DNA from 2 places in the Caballeronia sp. 11_S32 genome. Region 1 is predicted to be linked to the other one. Evidence: predicted binding sites of a transcription regulator. Region 1 holds the regulator's gene; the other holds the start of a gene.
What was found. Region 1 encodes FliA, which starts transcription of late flagellar genes. Its sites were predicted from a motif close to CTAAAGTTTNNNNNNNNNNNGCCGNTA; they were not measured.
Positions count from the first base shown of each region.

Region 2: motA (flagellar motor stator protein MotA) is a predicted target of FliA. The motif match lies at 2,478-2,504, and genes of this name have one in related genera.

Region 1 is NZ_JBXOWH010000003.1:316,517-324,134, reverse strand. Features, by position in the region: gene AC1Z32_RS13100 (thiamine pyrophosphate-binding protein) at 1-254, opposite strand, end outside; gene flhF (flagellar biosynthesis GTPase FlhF) at 552-2,339, shown strand; gene AC1Z32_RS13090 (MinD/ParA family ATP-binding protein) at 2,332-3,234, shown strand; gene AC1Z32_RS13085 (RNA polymerase sigma factor FliA) at 3,253-3,984, shown strand; gene AC1Z32_RS13080 (diguanylate cyclase domain-containing protein) at 3,989-5,083, opposite strand; gene AC1Z32_RS13075 (Rieske 2Fe-2S domain-containing protein) at 5,275-6,303, shown strand; tRNA gene AC1Z32_RS13070 (tRNA-Arg) at 6,571-6,646, opposite strand; gene AC1Z32_RS13065 (c-type cytochrome) at 6,961-7,618, shown strand, end outside.
Region 2 is NZ_JBXOWH010000003.1:586,121-593,738, forward strand. Features, by position in the region: gene AC1Z32_RS14345 (glycosyltransferase family 4 protein) at 1-804, opposite strand, end outside; gene flhD (flagellar transcriptional regulator FlhD) at 1,507-1,830, shown strand; gene flhC (flagellar transcriptional regulator FlhC) at 1,849-2,421, shown strand; gene motA (flagellar motor stator protein MotA) at 2,551-3,411, shown strand; gene motB (flagellar motor protein MotB) at 3,437-4,438, shown strand; gene AC1Z32_RS14370 (response regulator) at 4,506-4,883, shown strand; gene cheA (chemotaxis protein CheA) at 4,936-7,230, shown strand; gene cheW (chemotaxis protein CheW) at 7,247-7,618, shown strand, end outside.

The DNA of each region.
Region 1 (7,618 bases):
GCGATGCCCGGCCGCCCGGTCAGCTTGCCGACCGCTTCGGCCATGTTCGCCGCGCCCGCCTCGTGACGGCAGACGATCGTCTGAATCTGCGAGGTTTCGTCGTGCAGGGAATCGAGCACGGCGAGAAAGCTCTCGCCGGGAACGCAGAACACGCGTTCGACGCCGTGATGCACGAGCGCATCGACGACGAGGCGCGCGCCGGTGGTTTGACCTTGGGGAGCTGCGGATTGCGCGGAGGGGACAGCGGACGCCATGCGAAGAAGTCTCCTTGGAATGTCCGGACGCGTCTCGAGGCGAGCCGGATCGTGGGCGAACAGACCCTAGAGCTTACGCCGTCGCGCGCGTGTCCGGAAAAGCGCGAGACGGAATCTTTTTCCGAAGAGCGCGCCGTCGCGTTTCCATCAGCCGAAATACCCCTTTTTCTCACCCTTTATCCAGCGATGGACAAAAGGGGAAGTTCGCAATAATGGCCTCACTGAAAAGCGGGCACGGCAATGAGCCAGGCGGGCCCGCCTAGCAAAGATCGCAGTCTCACCTCATCGGGGGCAAGTTTGGACATTCGTAAATTCATCGGTGCGAACAGCCGCGACGCATTGCGCCAGGTTCGTGAAGCGCTCGGACCCGATGCCGTGGTGCTGTCGAATCGCACGCTCGATGACGGCTCCGTCGAGATCGTCGGCGTCGCGGATAGCGATATCGCATCGATTTCGCCCGCAGCGCAAGAGCAGGCAGTGCGCTCGGCCGGCACGTCGCGCGCCGCGCTGGCCGCCGCCGCCGCCGCCGCGATGCCGATGAAGCAGCCAGCCGCGAATCCGTATGCGAGCGGCGACGTGTTCTCGTCGGTCTTCGGCGCGAACACCGACATCGACGATGAAGAAGACCACGCCCGATCGAACGAAACCGCATCCGACGACGAAGCGCCGCGCACGATGGCCGATTCGAATCCGTGGCTGATCGAGCACGCGAAGCGCATCGCGCAGCAGGCGACGATGCCGTCGAACCGGCCGCTCACGGCATCCGCCGCGATCGCGCGCGGCATGGGCGTGCCGAAGACGGTGTCCGTGCAAGAGCCGCGCGCCGAACAAACGGCGGAAGCGGGCAAGTACGCGCTGCGTCAGCAAGCGCAGGCGAAGCGTGCCGAAGCAGCCGTCGAGTCGAAGGTCGAAACCCCTGACTGGGCTCGCGAAGCCGCGCAAGCCGCCGCGCGCCGCGCCGCGCAGAAGATAAACGCGAGCGCGCCGCGCGCCGATGCGCCCGCTGCACACGCTGCACACGCCGCGCCGGAAAGCGCGTTCGAAGGCCTGCCCGCGAACGCGGCGGCCGTCGTCACCGAAGCGATCCGCGCGCGCATGGAGCAGGTCGTCAACGAAACGGTGATGAACGAGCTCTCGTCGATGCGCTCGATGATGGAAGAGCACTTCTCCGGTCTCATGTGGGGCGAGCGCCAGCGTCGCAATCCGACGGGCGGCGCGCTGACCAAGCGCCTCTTTTCCGCCGGCTTCTCCGCGCAACTCGTGCGCATGATGATGGACAACATGCCCGAGATGGAGAGCGTGGAAGGCGCGCTCGAATGGGTTCAGCAAGTGCTCGAATCGAACATCCCGGTGATGGACAGCGAAGACGCGCTGATGGAGCGCGGCGGCGTGTTCGCGCTGATGGGCCCGACGGGCGTCGGCAAGACGACGACCACCGCGAAGCTCGCTGCGCGCTGCGTGATGCGCTTCGGCGCAAGCAAGGTAGCGCTGCTCACGACCGACAGCTACCGTATCGGCGCGCACGAGCAACTGCGCATCTTCGGCAAGATTCTCGGCGTTTCGGTGCACGCGGTGAAGGACGGCGCCGACCTCCAGCTCGCGCTGTCCGAGCTGCGCAACAAACATATCGTGCTGATCGACACGATCGGCATGAGCCAGCGCGACCGCATGGTCTCCGACCAGATCGCGATGCTGTGCGGCGCGGGTCATCCGGTGCAGCGCATCCTGCTGCTCAACGCGACGAGCCACGGCGACACGCTCAACGAAGTCGTGCAGGCCTACAAGAGCGCGCCGGATCAGCCGCCGCTCGCGGGCTGCATCCTGACGAAGCTCGACGAAGCCACGAATCTCGGCGGTGTCCTCGATACGGTCATCCGCTACAAGCTGCCCGTGCATTACGTGTCGACCGGCCAGAAGGTGCCGGAGAACCTGTACGTCGCGACCAAGCGCTTTCTCATCAAGAGCGCGTTCTGCATTCCGCGCGACGGCTCGCCGTTCGTGCCGCAGGACGAGGAAGTGCCGGCGCTGCTCTCGGCGTTGTCCGCGCGCGCCACGACCGACATGCATGAGGTGCGCTTTGGATAAGTTCGTGCTCGACCAGGCGGAAGGTCTGCGACGGCTCCTCACGCGCGCCGGTTCGCGCGTGGTGGCGGTCGCGGGCGGGCCGGCGGGCATCGGATGCACGTCGGCGGTGTTGAATCTCGGCGCGGCGCTGTCCGTGCACGGCAAGGACGTGCTCGTGATCGACGAGCATCGCGACGCGGGATCGGTGAGCCGCATGCTGGGCCTGTCCGATGCAGGCGCGCTCGCCGCGGTGATGTCGGGACGGCGCACGCTGGCGGATACCGTCGAGCGCACGCCGTTCGGCTTCTCGCTGATCGCGGCGCCGCGCGACGAGCGCATCGTTCACGACGCCGCGCAGTGCCGCGCCTTGCTCGACGGTCCGGCGGACATCGTGTTGATCGATGCGCAGCTCGATCGCCACGGCGCGCTGTCGACCCTCGCGGCGCAGGCGCATGACTTTCTCGTCGTGACGCGGGTGGCCGCGTCGGCGATCACCGAGGCGTATGCGTGCATGAAGCGCCTGCACTACGCCCACGCGATCGGCCAGTTCCGCGTGCTCATCAATCACGTGCAGAACCCGGCCGACGCGGCGGTCGCGTTCGACAACCTGTCGGGCGTCGCGAGCCGGTATCTGGCCGTGTCGCTCGTGCAGGCGGGGTATGTGTCCGAGGATGCGCGCGTCGCTCGGGCGAAGGAACTCTCGCGCTGCGCAGTCGAAGCGTTCCCGGCCACGGCCGCGGCGCGCGACTACCGCGCGATCGCGGCGGAGCTCCTGCACTGGCCGATGCGTCCCGCGCCTTATCCGGCGAAGACGGAGAGCCAGAGAAACGCGCGCATTCCGGTAGGCGACTCTGGTCACGGCGTGCGGGAAGCCTGGCTTTCCGAGCATGCAATGAGCAGCACGGCGTCGATGTGATCAAGATAGGTGACCAAGATGTATAACGCCCAAGGCAAACTCTCACAGTCGGACGTGCTGACGAAATATGCGCCGCTCGTTCGCCGGCTGGGGCTTCAACTCGTCGCCAAGATGCCGGCGAGCGTGGATCTCGACGATCTCATCCAGGCCGGCATGATCGGCCTGATGGACGCGGCGAGCCGCTACAAGGAAGATCAAGGCGCGCAGTTCGAGACCTACGCGAGCCAGCGCATTCGCGGCGCGATGCTGGATGAGCTGCGCGCGAACGACTGGCTGCCGCGCAGCATGCGCAAGACATCGCGCGAAGTGGAATCGGCGGTGCACAAGGTCGAGCAGAACCTCGGCCGCTCGGCGAGCGAGACGGAGATCGCGGAGCACATGAACATGCCGCTTCCCGAGTATCAGTCGATGCTGCAGGACTTGCACGGCAGCCAGCTGATCTACTACGAAGACTTCGACCGCTCCGCCGACGACGAGCCGTTCCTCGACCGTTATTGCGTCGACCGTTCGGATCCGCTTTCGGCGTTGCTCGACGACAGCTTGCGCGGCGCGCTGATCGAGGCCATCGACAAGCTGCCCGAGCGCGAGAAGCTGCTGATGAGCCTCTATTACGAACGCGGCCTGAACTTGCGCGAAATCGGCGCGGTGATGGAAGTGAGCGAATCGCGCGTGTGCCAGTTGCACAGCCAGGCGGTGGCGCGTCTTCGCGCGAAGCTGCGCGAGCAGGCGTGGACGGGCGTCGAGGCTTGATGCTTTAGTTCATTTCGAAGTCGCGCGTCTCGGCGAACACGGTCTTGCCTTCGCCGAGACTTTTCGCGCGATACATCGCGCGGTCGGCGGCGCGTAGCACGGCGGTCATGCCGGATTGATGCGCGGCCGTCGCGCTGGAAAGCAGGCATGCGCCGATGCTCGCCGAGACCGACACCGGCCGCTCCTGCACCGAGGTGATCGCGGCGAGCACCGAGTGAATGCTGTCGGCCATCGCGAGCACCGCGGCGGGATCGCGCACCTGATGCGCGAGCACGACGAACTCGTCGCCGCCCAGACGCGCGATGGTATCGGTCTTGCGCATGCGCTTGCCGAGCGATTGCGCGAAGGCCTGCAGCAGCATGTCGCCGACGGCGTGGCCGTAGGTGTCGTTCACTTCCTTGAAGCCGTCGAGATCGATGAGGAGGAGCGCGGTGGCGCTGTCGCCATCGGCTTCGGGCGCGGACATCGCGCGATCGACGATCTGCTCCAGCGCATAACGGTTCGACAGGCCGGTGAGCGGATCGGTCGATGCCTGACGCGCGAGATCCCGATTCGCGTTGCCGAGCCGGTCGACGAGCACGCTCAGATACACCGATGCGCCCAGCACGCTCAGGCCCAGCCCGATAGCGGCGGGGATATTCGCATGCCACCACGGCTGCCAGAGCGCGAGCGCCACGACGATGACGAGCGCCGTCGCGCATGAAACGGCGAGCGTGCGCTTGCCATAGCGGCATCCCGAGCCGATCAGAAACCAGAACATCACCCAGATGAGCGGCAGCCCGATGGCGCCGCCCGCGGCGAGCGCGAGCCCGAGCAGCGTCTGATCGGCGATGGTCGTCGCCGTGAGACGCTTCACCGAAGGCGAGCGCATGCGGCTGACGATCAAGAGCGTGACGGCGCCATAAGACACGTACAGCGCGACAATGCGCATGACCATCGATGCATCGTGCGACGGATGGAGCCACGCGTAGATGCCGTATGCCAGAAGAACCGCCGCACCCATCCAGACCCGCAGCGTGGCCTGCTCGCGTTCGGGATTCCGGTGCTCGGACCATGCGAAGGCATAAGCCCGGCGTGCCGGTTGATGCGCCTGCTCCATACTGAACCCCTGGATGGTGATTTCTTTCTTTTATCTTGCTGTTATGTACTGCGGCCCCGTCGCATGGCATCGGTGGGATGGAGTGGCATCGAATTGCACCGAGCGAGCGATCCGCTATTTTGCAACGTTTTGCGAAGACGCTGTGTTTCGTGTAAGAACGGCTTTCGAACGACTTTTTCCGATTCACCGTGATGCGCGACGAATCTTCCTCAGCCTCATTAACGGCCGAATGGCTGCCGGTCTGTAATAGCGACGACGTGCCGGAGGGCGGGGCGCGCGGGTTCATCGTCGCCGATGAGCGGATCGTCGTGTGGCGCGACAGCGTCGGCGCGGCGCACGTGTGGCGCGATTACTGTCCGCATCGGGGCGCGCAGTTGTCGCTCGGGCACGTGATGCGCGATCAGATCGTGTGTCCGTATCACGGATGGCGTTATGACATCGAGGGACAGTGTTTGCGGATTCCGTCGAATCCGTCGCTGCGTCCATCGAAGCGTGTCTGCACGACGACGTACGTCAGCGAGGAGAAGTACGGCGTTATCTGGATGTGCTTCGGCGAGCCTGCTCATGCGCTCGATTTTTTTCCCGAAGCCGCGATTCCCGGCGGCCGGCGCATCAATCTCGCGCCGCAGATGGTGAGGTCATCGGCGCCGCGCGTCGTCGAGAATTTTCTGGACATGGCGCACTTTTCGTTCGTGCACGAGGGCATTCTCGGCGAAGACGCGCATACGGAAGTGCCTGACTATGAAGTCCTTGTGACCGATGGAGGGCTGGAGGCGCGGCAGTGCCGATACTGGCAGCCCGCGGGCATTCCGGGGCAAGGCGGCGGCGCGATGATCGAGTATGTGTATCGCGTGAAGCGGCCGATGATTGCGACGCTCACGAAGATGGCGGGCGGTGGCCTGGGGGCGTTGCATATCATGCTGGCGGCATCGCCCGTGACGCAGACGGAGACGCGGGCGTGGCTCGTTTCCATCCACGAGGATGACACGACGCATTCCGATCAGGAGCTTTATGACTTCAACATGGAGATCCTGACGCAGGACACGCCGATCGTGGAGTCGCAGTGGCCTCGATGCCTGCCGCTCGATCTCGATGCGGAGTTGCATCAGCGCTGTGACCGGATGGCGGTGGCTTATCGCAGGTGGCTGGCGGGGATGGGGTTCGGGTGGGGGACGGTGCTTCGTGCGGCGCCGACCTCGGCTCTTTCTGGCAATCGTTGATCCAGGCGGATAGTCATATCGCGACGGCCACATTCGTTGATTCGGACTGCGGAATCGCTTGAGGATGTAAGCACCGTTTATCAGCACTGCCGTAGGCAGATCCCGTCTCGTGACGTGAAAACGCCCAAGGGTTCGGCGCGTCCTGGATAGGTGGACGGCGTACTGCCAAGGGGAACGACAGGAATATTATTCGAACCGGCGGATGGATGAGTCCGACAACACAACTGCGCGTGCTGGTTGTTGCCGATTTAGTTGAAGCGGAATTCTTGGCGCGCCCGGCTGGGATCGAACCAGCAACCCCTGCCTTCGGAGGGCAGTACTCTATCCATTGAGCTACGGGCGCATCGGAGAAGGGCTTGCGGGGGAAAGACACACGCCGAAAGTCGGCTGCAAGGCCCATGCGAATCCGAGAGGATACCTGTTTTCCATGACTTCGTCCATCGCACGGGGTCGAACGCGCCCGCGCGACAAGACGCCGGAAGCCTCACACGATTCGGGTAAACGCCCGCTCCGCCGCGCCGGCCACCCCGCGCCGACAGTTAAGCGTTCCGTCTATAATCGACCGTGCCTTTCCCCAAGGCGCGCCCAAGCGCAATGCGGTAGCTGTCACGCTGTCACTGAACCGACTCACACCAAAAAACGGGAGACGAGACAAGCATGAGCGAAGCACCCCACGGAGCCCCGATCAAGACACCCGGCCAACTCATCGCCGCGGTCATCGCGGGATTCGGCATCCCGGTCGCCATCATCATCCTGCTGGCCGTCTACGTGAACAATGCGACGCGCACCGGCGCCGGCACCGATCTCGAATCCTCGGTCAAGGAGCGCATCGCGCCCGCCGCGCAGGTCGATATCCGCGACGCCAACGCGCCGCGCGTCTACAAGACAGGCGAGGAAGTCTATAAAGCGGTGTGCTCGGCCTGTCACGCGGCAGGCACCGCAGGCGCGCCCAAGTTCGGCGATGCCGGCGCATGGGGCACGCGCATCGGCGAAGGTTACGACACGCTCCTGCACAACGCGCTCAACGGCAAGGGCGCGATGCCCGCGCGCGGCGGCACCAGCCCCGACGATTACAGCGACTTCGAAATCGCGCGCGCTGTCGTCTATATGGCGAACGGCAGCGGCGGCAAGCTCGCCGAACCCGCGCAACCCGCGCCGGGCGCGGCGGCCAGCGCGGGCGCATCGGCGCCGGCAGCGAGTGCCGGAGGCGCATCGGCCCCGGCGGGCGCGAGTTCGAACGAAAACGCGCAGGCCGCCGCCGCCGTGGCGGCGCTCGCATCCGTGCCGCAAACCGCATCGGCGGCGCCGGCAGCGG
Region 2 (7,618 bases), 270 kb from region 1:
GGCCATCGCTTCGATCATCACGAGGCCGAACGGCTCGTTCCAGTCGATCGGAAAGAGCAGCGCCTTCGCGCCCGACAGAAACTCGGGCTTCTGTGCCTCGTTGATCTCGCCGATGAATTCGACATGCGCCTGCGAGAGCAGAGGCTCGATCGTCGACTTGAAGTATTCCTGGTCGACCTTGTCCACCTTGGCGGCGATCTTCAGCGGCAGACCGCTTTGCGCAGCGATCTTGATGGCGAGATCGGCGCGCTTTTCCGGACAGATGCGGCCGAGGAAAGCCAGGTATTCCGGCTTCTTGTGCGGTTGCGGCGCGAGCAGCTCGTTCGGCAGGCCGTGATACACGGTGTTCAGCCAGTTCGCCTGCGGCAGCGGCCCGCGCTGGTTGTCCGAGATCGAGATGACGTTCGCCTTCGTGAACGTGTCGAAGATCGGCTGCAGTTCCGGCAGGTCGAGACGGCCGTGCAGCGTCGTCACGAACGGCGTGTCCATCTGCGTGAACAGCGGGAACGGCATGTAGTCGAGGTGGAAGTGCAGCACGTCGAACTCGTGCGCGCGCTGGCGGACGGTTTCGAGCAGCAGCATGTGCGGCGCGAGCGCATCGCGCACGGTGGGGTCGAGACGCAACGCGCGCGGCCACACCGCTTCGAGCGTCGCCTTGGTTTGCGAATCGCCGCTTGCGAACAAGGTTACATCGTGGCCGAGGTCGACGAGCGCGTCGGTGAGATACGACACCACGCGTTCAGTGCCGCCGTAAAACTTCGGAGGAACTGCTTCGTGCAACGGTGCAATTTGTGCGATTCGCATAACGTGACTCTCCTATGTCGATCGAAGCTGGCGCTTTCGCTCCTTGCTCGATCCCATGCCTGTCGAGGCGGAAGGTTGAGGCAGTGCAGTCACGCTCCGGTCGAGCGTTCAACATGCCATTCGGGCGGGCCGCGTAGTCGTGAGACGCCGCCCGAGATCGGCCCGGAGATGAAAAAACATCGCGACCGGGTTATCCCTTAATGCCCATTATCGGGATCGGTGGCGGCATTTCACTTCATTTTTCAATCGCTTATCGTTGTTACAGCGCGAAACATGTGCTGTTACGAAGTCAGAAATTGCACCGAAGAGGATGATGTAGACGGATTTAACGTATGGCAGCGGACCGCGAGACCCTCACAGCAATTTACGGACCCACGGCCGGATGCGGCGCTCACACCCGCAGCCGGGCGACGAAGGCCGAAAATATTCAGTAAGCCATTAAGTCAGATCAATAGCTGCCGATATCCAAGATTGCCGACCGGCAATCGAAGCGTGCCGGCGTGTAAGAAATATTCCTACATGAAGATTCGCGAAACTCCGTCGCTGCGTCGGAAGCTTTGTCCGACAGGCGCGGCCGCGGGCATCGGCGACAATCGAATCGAAACCAGACAACACGGGCGGGGCCGGATTCGCTGTCCTTTGCGAATTCGAGCAAACGTTCCCGCCGGGCCTGACCAGCCACGTATCGATTCGGGGAAACAGATGACGGCCAGCAATCCGAGCGCGCTCGCGGAAATCCGCGAGGTGAATCTTTCGTACTTGCTCCTCGCGCAGCGGCTCCTGCAGGAAGACCGCGTTTCGGCGATGTACCGCCTCGGACTTTCCGAGCAGGTTGCACAGGTGTTGGCCTCGCTGACGCTCGCGCAGGTGGTGAAAGTGGCGTCGTCGAGCCACTTGCTGTGCCGCTTTCGTTTCGACGACCACGCGATCCTTTCGTCGCTCGCCGACAAGGACAAGAGCGCAGCGCTCGCGCACGCCCACGCGGCGATCCTGCTGGCGGACAGTCCCGTCGAGCAGATCGGCTAAGGCACGTCCGTCACGCCAATGGCGACGAAAAGCGTAGTCGCGGAAGTCCGCGAGATCACCCTGGCGATCGAGCTGATCGAGCTCGGCGCACGCCTGCAACTGCTCGAAGCGGAGACGAGCCTGTCGCGCGACCGGCTCATCAAGCTCTACAAGGAGCTGAAGGGCGCGTCGCCGCCCAAGGGCATGTTGCCGTTCTCGACCGACTGGTTCATGACGTGGCAGCCGAACATCCATTCGTCGCTGTTTCACGGCATCTACCGTTTCATCGACGAGCACGGCGGCGCCCACGGCGCGCAAAGCACGATCCAGGCGATCGTGAAAAGCTACCGCCTCTATCTCGAGCACGCGGCGCTCCACGGCGACGAACCCGTGCTTTCCCTCACGCGCGCGTGGACGCTCGTGCGCTACTTCGAATCCGGCATGTTGCAGACGAACACGTGCACGCGCTGCGGCGGGCGCTTCGTCGCGCATGCGTATGACCTGCGCGCAGGCTACGTCTGCGGCTTGTGCCAGCCGCCGTCGCGCGCGGGCAAGACGCGCAAGGCGGCGCCTCGAAGCGCAACGGAGCGCGCCCCGCGCATCGCGGCCTGATGCCGCACCCCCGTCGCCACGCGGGGTTTACCGTTTGCCGCCCCGCGGAATCAACCTCAAAGTTTTTCAGCCGGTTGCCGTAAACCACTTAACGGCGGTCTTACCGCATTGAAACGTGAGGACTCGACTGTGCTGATTTTCGTTGGAACGCTCGTGACATTGCTGTCCGTCTTCGGCGGTTATGCGCTCGAAGGCGGCCATCTTGGCGCGCTCGTGCAGCCGGTCGAAATTCTGATGATCGCGGGTGCGGGCGTCGGTGCATTCATCCTCGGCAATAACGTCAAGACCATCAAGGCGACCGTTCTCGTCATTCCGACGCTCTTCAAGGGCGCGAAATACGACAAGGGCATGTACATGGAGCTGATGGGCCTGCTCTACGTGCTGCTCGCGAAGGCGCGCAAGGAAGGCACGCTCGCGCTCGAAGCGGATATCGAAGATCCCTCGAAGAGCCCGGTCTTCAGCCAGTATCCGAAGATTCTCGCGGACCACCATATCGTGGAATTCCTGACGGATTATCTGCGGCTCATGGTCAGCGGCAACATGAACGCGTTCGAGATCGAAAGCCTCATGGACGAGGAGATCGAGACGCATCACGTCGAAGGCGAGGCGCCCGCGCACGCGCTGTCGAAGGTCGGCGACGCGATGCCCGCGTTCGGCATCGTCGCGGCGGTGATGGGCGTCGTGCATACGATGGCTTCCGCCGATCAGCCGCCCGCGATTCTCGGCGAGATGATCGCGCAGGCGCTCGTCGGCACCTTCCTCGGCATTCTCCTTTCCTATGGCTTCATCGGGCCGCTCGCGAACGTCGCGGAGCAGCGCGTCGCGGAGCAGACCAAGATGTTCCAGTGCATCAAGGTGACGATCCTCGCGAGCCTGAACGGCTACGCGCCCGCGATCGCGGTGGAGTTCGGCCGCAAGGTGCTGTTCTCGACGGAGCGCCCGTCGTTCTCCGAACTGGAAGAACACGTGCGCCGGGTCAAGGCGAAGTGATTTCCGCACTGATCGAGACACAGCCATGAGCAACGAAAGCGGGCGCCCGATATTCATCAAGCGCGTCGTCGGGAAGGGCGCGAAGGGGCATCACGGCGGCGCGTGGAAGCTCGCCTACGCGGACTTCATGACCGCGATGATGGCGTTCTTCCTGCTGATGTGGCTGCTTTCGTCGACGTCGCCGGTGCAGCGGCGCGGCATCGCCGAGTACTTCAACATGCCGCTCAAGGCCGCGATGGTCGGCGGCAAGACCGTCGGCATGGACAACAGCATCATCACCGGCGGCGGGCGCGATATTTCCAGCAGCGAGGCGGGCGCCGCGCGCAGGACCAACGGCAGCACGCAGCTCGCGCAGCGCGCATCGTCGGACACCGACGAGGAGCTGCTCAAGTCCGCGCAAGGCGAGCTCGAGCGGCGCGAGCAGGTGCGCCTGCACGATCTTCAAGTCAAGCTGATGGCCGCGATCGAAGCCAATCCGACGCTGCGCCAGTTCAGGCAGCAGATTCGTATCGAATCGACGCAGCAGGGCTTGCGCATCGAGATCGTCGATACGCAGAAGCGCCCGATGTTCGCGCTGTCCAGCAACACCGTGCAGCCATACATGCGCGACATCCTGCGCGAGATCGGCAAGAGCCTGAACGACGTGCCGAACCGCATCGTCGTGCAGGGACACACCGACGCCGTGAAGTACGCGGGCGGCGAGAAGGGCTATAGCAACTGGGAACTGTCGGCGGACCGCGCGAACGCGTCACGGCGCGAGCTCGTCGCGGGTGGCATGGACGAAGCGAAGGTGCTGCGCGTGCTCGGCCTCGCGTCGACGCAAAACCTGAACAGGCAGGACCCGCTCGATCCGGAGAACCGGCGCATCAGCGTCATCGTGCTGAACCGGAAAGCGGAAATGTCGATGCTGCGCGACGATGGCTCGCCGGGCGCCACGCTCGACAACGGCACGGACGCGAACGGCGCGCCATCGGCGGCGCTCGGCCAGCTGATTCCCGGCATCGCGCCCAGGTCCGCCGCGCACTGAGCAGATTCCCCAAAAAACACGCTCAAGACCCGACACGTTTCGACCGTCATCACGGCAAGAGACAAACATGATCAAACACATTCTGGCAATCGACGATTCCGCCGCCATGCGGCAAATCCTCTCGGCGACGCTCACGACGGCGGGTTACGAAGTGACCGTCGCGTCGGACGGCGACGAAGGCCTGGAGTGGGCGCTCGCCGAGCGCTTCGATCTCGTTCTGACCGATCAGCACATGCCGGGCAGAAGCGGGCTCGATCTGATCGTGGCGCTGCGCGGGAACCCCGCATACAGGGCGACGCCGATTCTCGTGCTGACGACCGAAGACGGCGAGCCGTTCAAGGACGCGGCGCGCTCGGCGGGCGCGACGGGCTGGATCGAGAAGCCGCTCGATCCGGACCTGCTGACCGAGCTGGTCGCCGCGCTCTCGGAAGACACGCAGCACTGAAGCCACAAGCAAAAGACAACCCGCGCACGCACGCGCCGATGGTGACTCAAGCATGACACTCGACATTACCCAGTTCTATCAAACCTTCTTCGACGAAGCGGATGAACTGCTCGCGCAGATGGAGCAACTGCTGCTCGTTCTGGACATCGCGAATCCGGATCCGGAAGACCTCGCGGCGATCTTCCGCGCGGCGCACTCGATCAAGGGCGGCGCGGCGACGTTCGGCTTCACGGCGCTGACCGAAACGACGCACATCCTCGAATCGCTGCTGGATCGCGCGCGCAATAACGAGCTCGTCCTGCGCCGCGACATGATCGACACCTTCCTCGCGACGAAGGACGTGCTCTCCGACCAGCTCGCCGCGTATCGCGCGAGCACGGAGCCGGATTCGGCCGCCGCTAGCGCGATCTGCGCGAAGCTGGAGCGCCTGAAGAACGAGAACGCCGATGGCGCCGCTTCCGGCCAGATCGAGCCGCCCGCGCTGCCGGGCACGCAACACGATGCGGCGAACGTGAATGTCGCGCCGGCGTACGCAGGCCCGAACTCGCCGCCCGCGCACGTGCTCGCGCAGGCGATGGACGCCATCGAGGACGACGGCAACTGGGACGGCGCATTCGAACTCGCCGATGGAACGCATGCAGGAACCGCCGCCGATGCAACGCCGGGACACACCGGCGCGCCGGCGGCGGAAGTTGGACCCCACCTGAAAATTACGCTACGGGGGGTGGGCGAGAAGGACCTGGCGACTCTGATCGAGGAGCTGGGAAATCTGGGAAGCATCGTCGGAGAAAAGAAGACGGACGCCGAGTACGTGGTTTGGCTCGACTCGGACGTCCCGGCCGACGATATCGTCGCCGTGTGCTGCTTCGTGATCGATGAAACGCAGATCACGATCGGCCGTGGCGATGCAGCGGCGCAATCGGCGCAATCGGCGCAATCCATGCAGGCGCAGCCGGCGTTGGCGGTGCAACCCACGCTACACCAAGAGCCGAAGCAATCGCGGGCGAATGAAGCGCCCGCATCCGCGGCAGGCAACGACGCAGTAAAACAAGAAGCGGTGCCGGCGGCGGCGAGTTTACAAAACGCGCCCGCCGCCCAGCCGTCCAAAGCCGCATCGAGCGACGCCGACAAGAAAGCGCGCCCGCAGGCGGCGGCATCGGCGGAAGGCAGTTCGATTCGCGTCGGCGTGGAAAAGGTCGATCAGCTCATCAACCTGGTGGGCGAGCTCGTCATCACGCAGGCGATGCTCGCGGAAACCACGAGCACGTTCGATCCCGCATTGCACGACCGTCTTTTCAACGGCATGGCGCAGCTCGAGCGCAACGCGCGCGACCTGCAGGAAGCCGTCATGTCCATCCGCATGATGCCGATGGATTACGTATTCAGCCGCTTCCCGCGCCTCGTGCGCGACATTGCCGGCAAGCTCGGCAAGGACGTGGAGCTCGTCACGTTCGGTCAGGCGACCGAGCTCGACAAGAGCCTGATCGAGCGCATCATCGATCCGCTCACGCACCTCGTGCGCAACTCGCTCGATCACGGCATCGAAACCGTGGAAGCACGCCGCGCCGCGGGCAAGCCGACGACCGGCCAGCTCGTGCTGTCGGCGGCGCATCACGGCGGCAACATCGTGATCGAAGTGAGCGACGACGGCGCTGGCCTGCGCCGCGACAAGATTCTCGCCAAGGCGCAGAAGCAGGGCATGCAGGTTTCCGAATCGATGAGCGATGAAGAAGTCTGGCAGCTCATCTTCATGCCGGGCTTCTCGACCGCCGAGCAGGTCACCGATATCTCCGGCCGCGGCGTGGGCATGGACGTGGTGAAGCGCAACATCCAGTCGATGGGCGGCCACGTCGAAATCATGTCGCGTCAGGGCGCGGGCACGACGACGAAGATCGTGCTGCCGCTCACGCTCGCGATCCTCGACGGCATGTCGGTCAAGGTCGGCAACGAGATCTTCATTCTGCCGCTGAACTTCGTGATGGAGTCGCTGCAGCCGGTGGCCGAAGACATCTACACGGTCGCGAACGGCGAGCGCGTCGTGCGCGTGCGCGGCGAATATCTGCCGCTCGTCGCGCTGCACGGCGTGTTCGATGTCGAAGGCGCGCGCACCGATCCGACGCAGGGCATCGTCACGATCATGCAGACGGAAGGACGCCGCTTCGCCATGTTGATCGACGAGCTCGTCGGCCAGCAGCAGGTGGTCGTGAAGAACCTCGAAACGAATTACCGCAAGGTGCACGGCATTTCCGCCGCGACCATCCTGGGCGACGGCAGTGTCGCGCTGATCGTCGACGTGGCCGCGCTCAACCGCGAATCGCGCGCACAGCACGGCGCGCACTCTCACTGATACCGAAGGAGCCTTCATGGCAGACGTTCAATCGATTCATACCGCTGCGCCTTCGCGACGTGACGCGCAGCACGCGGAAGCTGCCGGACAGGAGTTTCTGGTGTTCACGCTCGGCGCCGAGGAGTACGGCATCGACATTCTGAAGGTGCAGGAAATTCGCGGCTACGACAACGTTACACGCATCGCGAACGCGCCTCTGTTCATCAAGGGCGTGATCAATCTGCGCGGCATCATCGTGCCGATCGTCGATATGCGCATCAAGTTCAATCTCGGCCGCGTCGAGTACGACAACCAGACGGTCGTGATCATCCTGAACGTCGCGCATCGCGTGGTCGGCATGGTGGTGGATGGCGTGTCGGACGTGCTCACGCTCACGCAGGAACAGGTG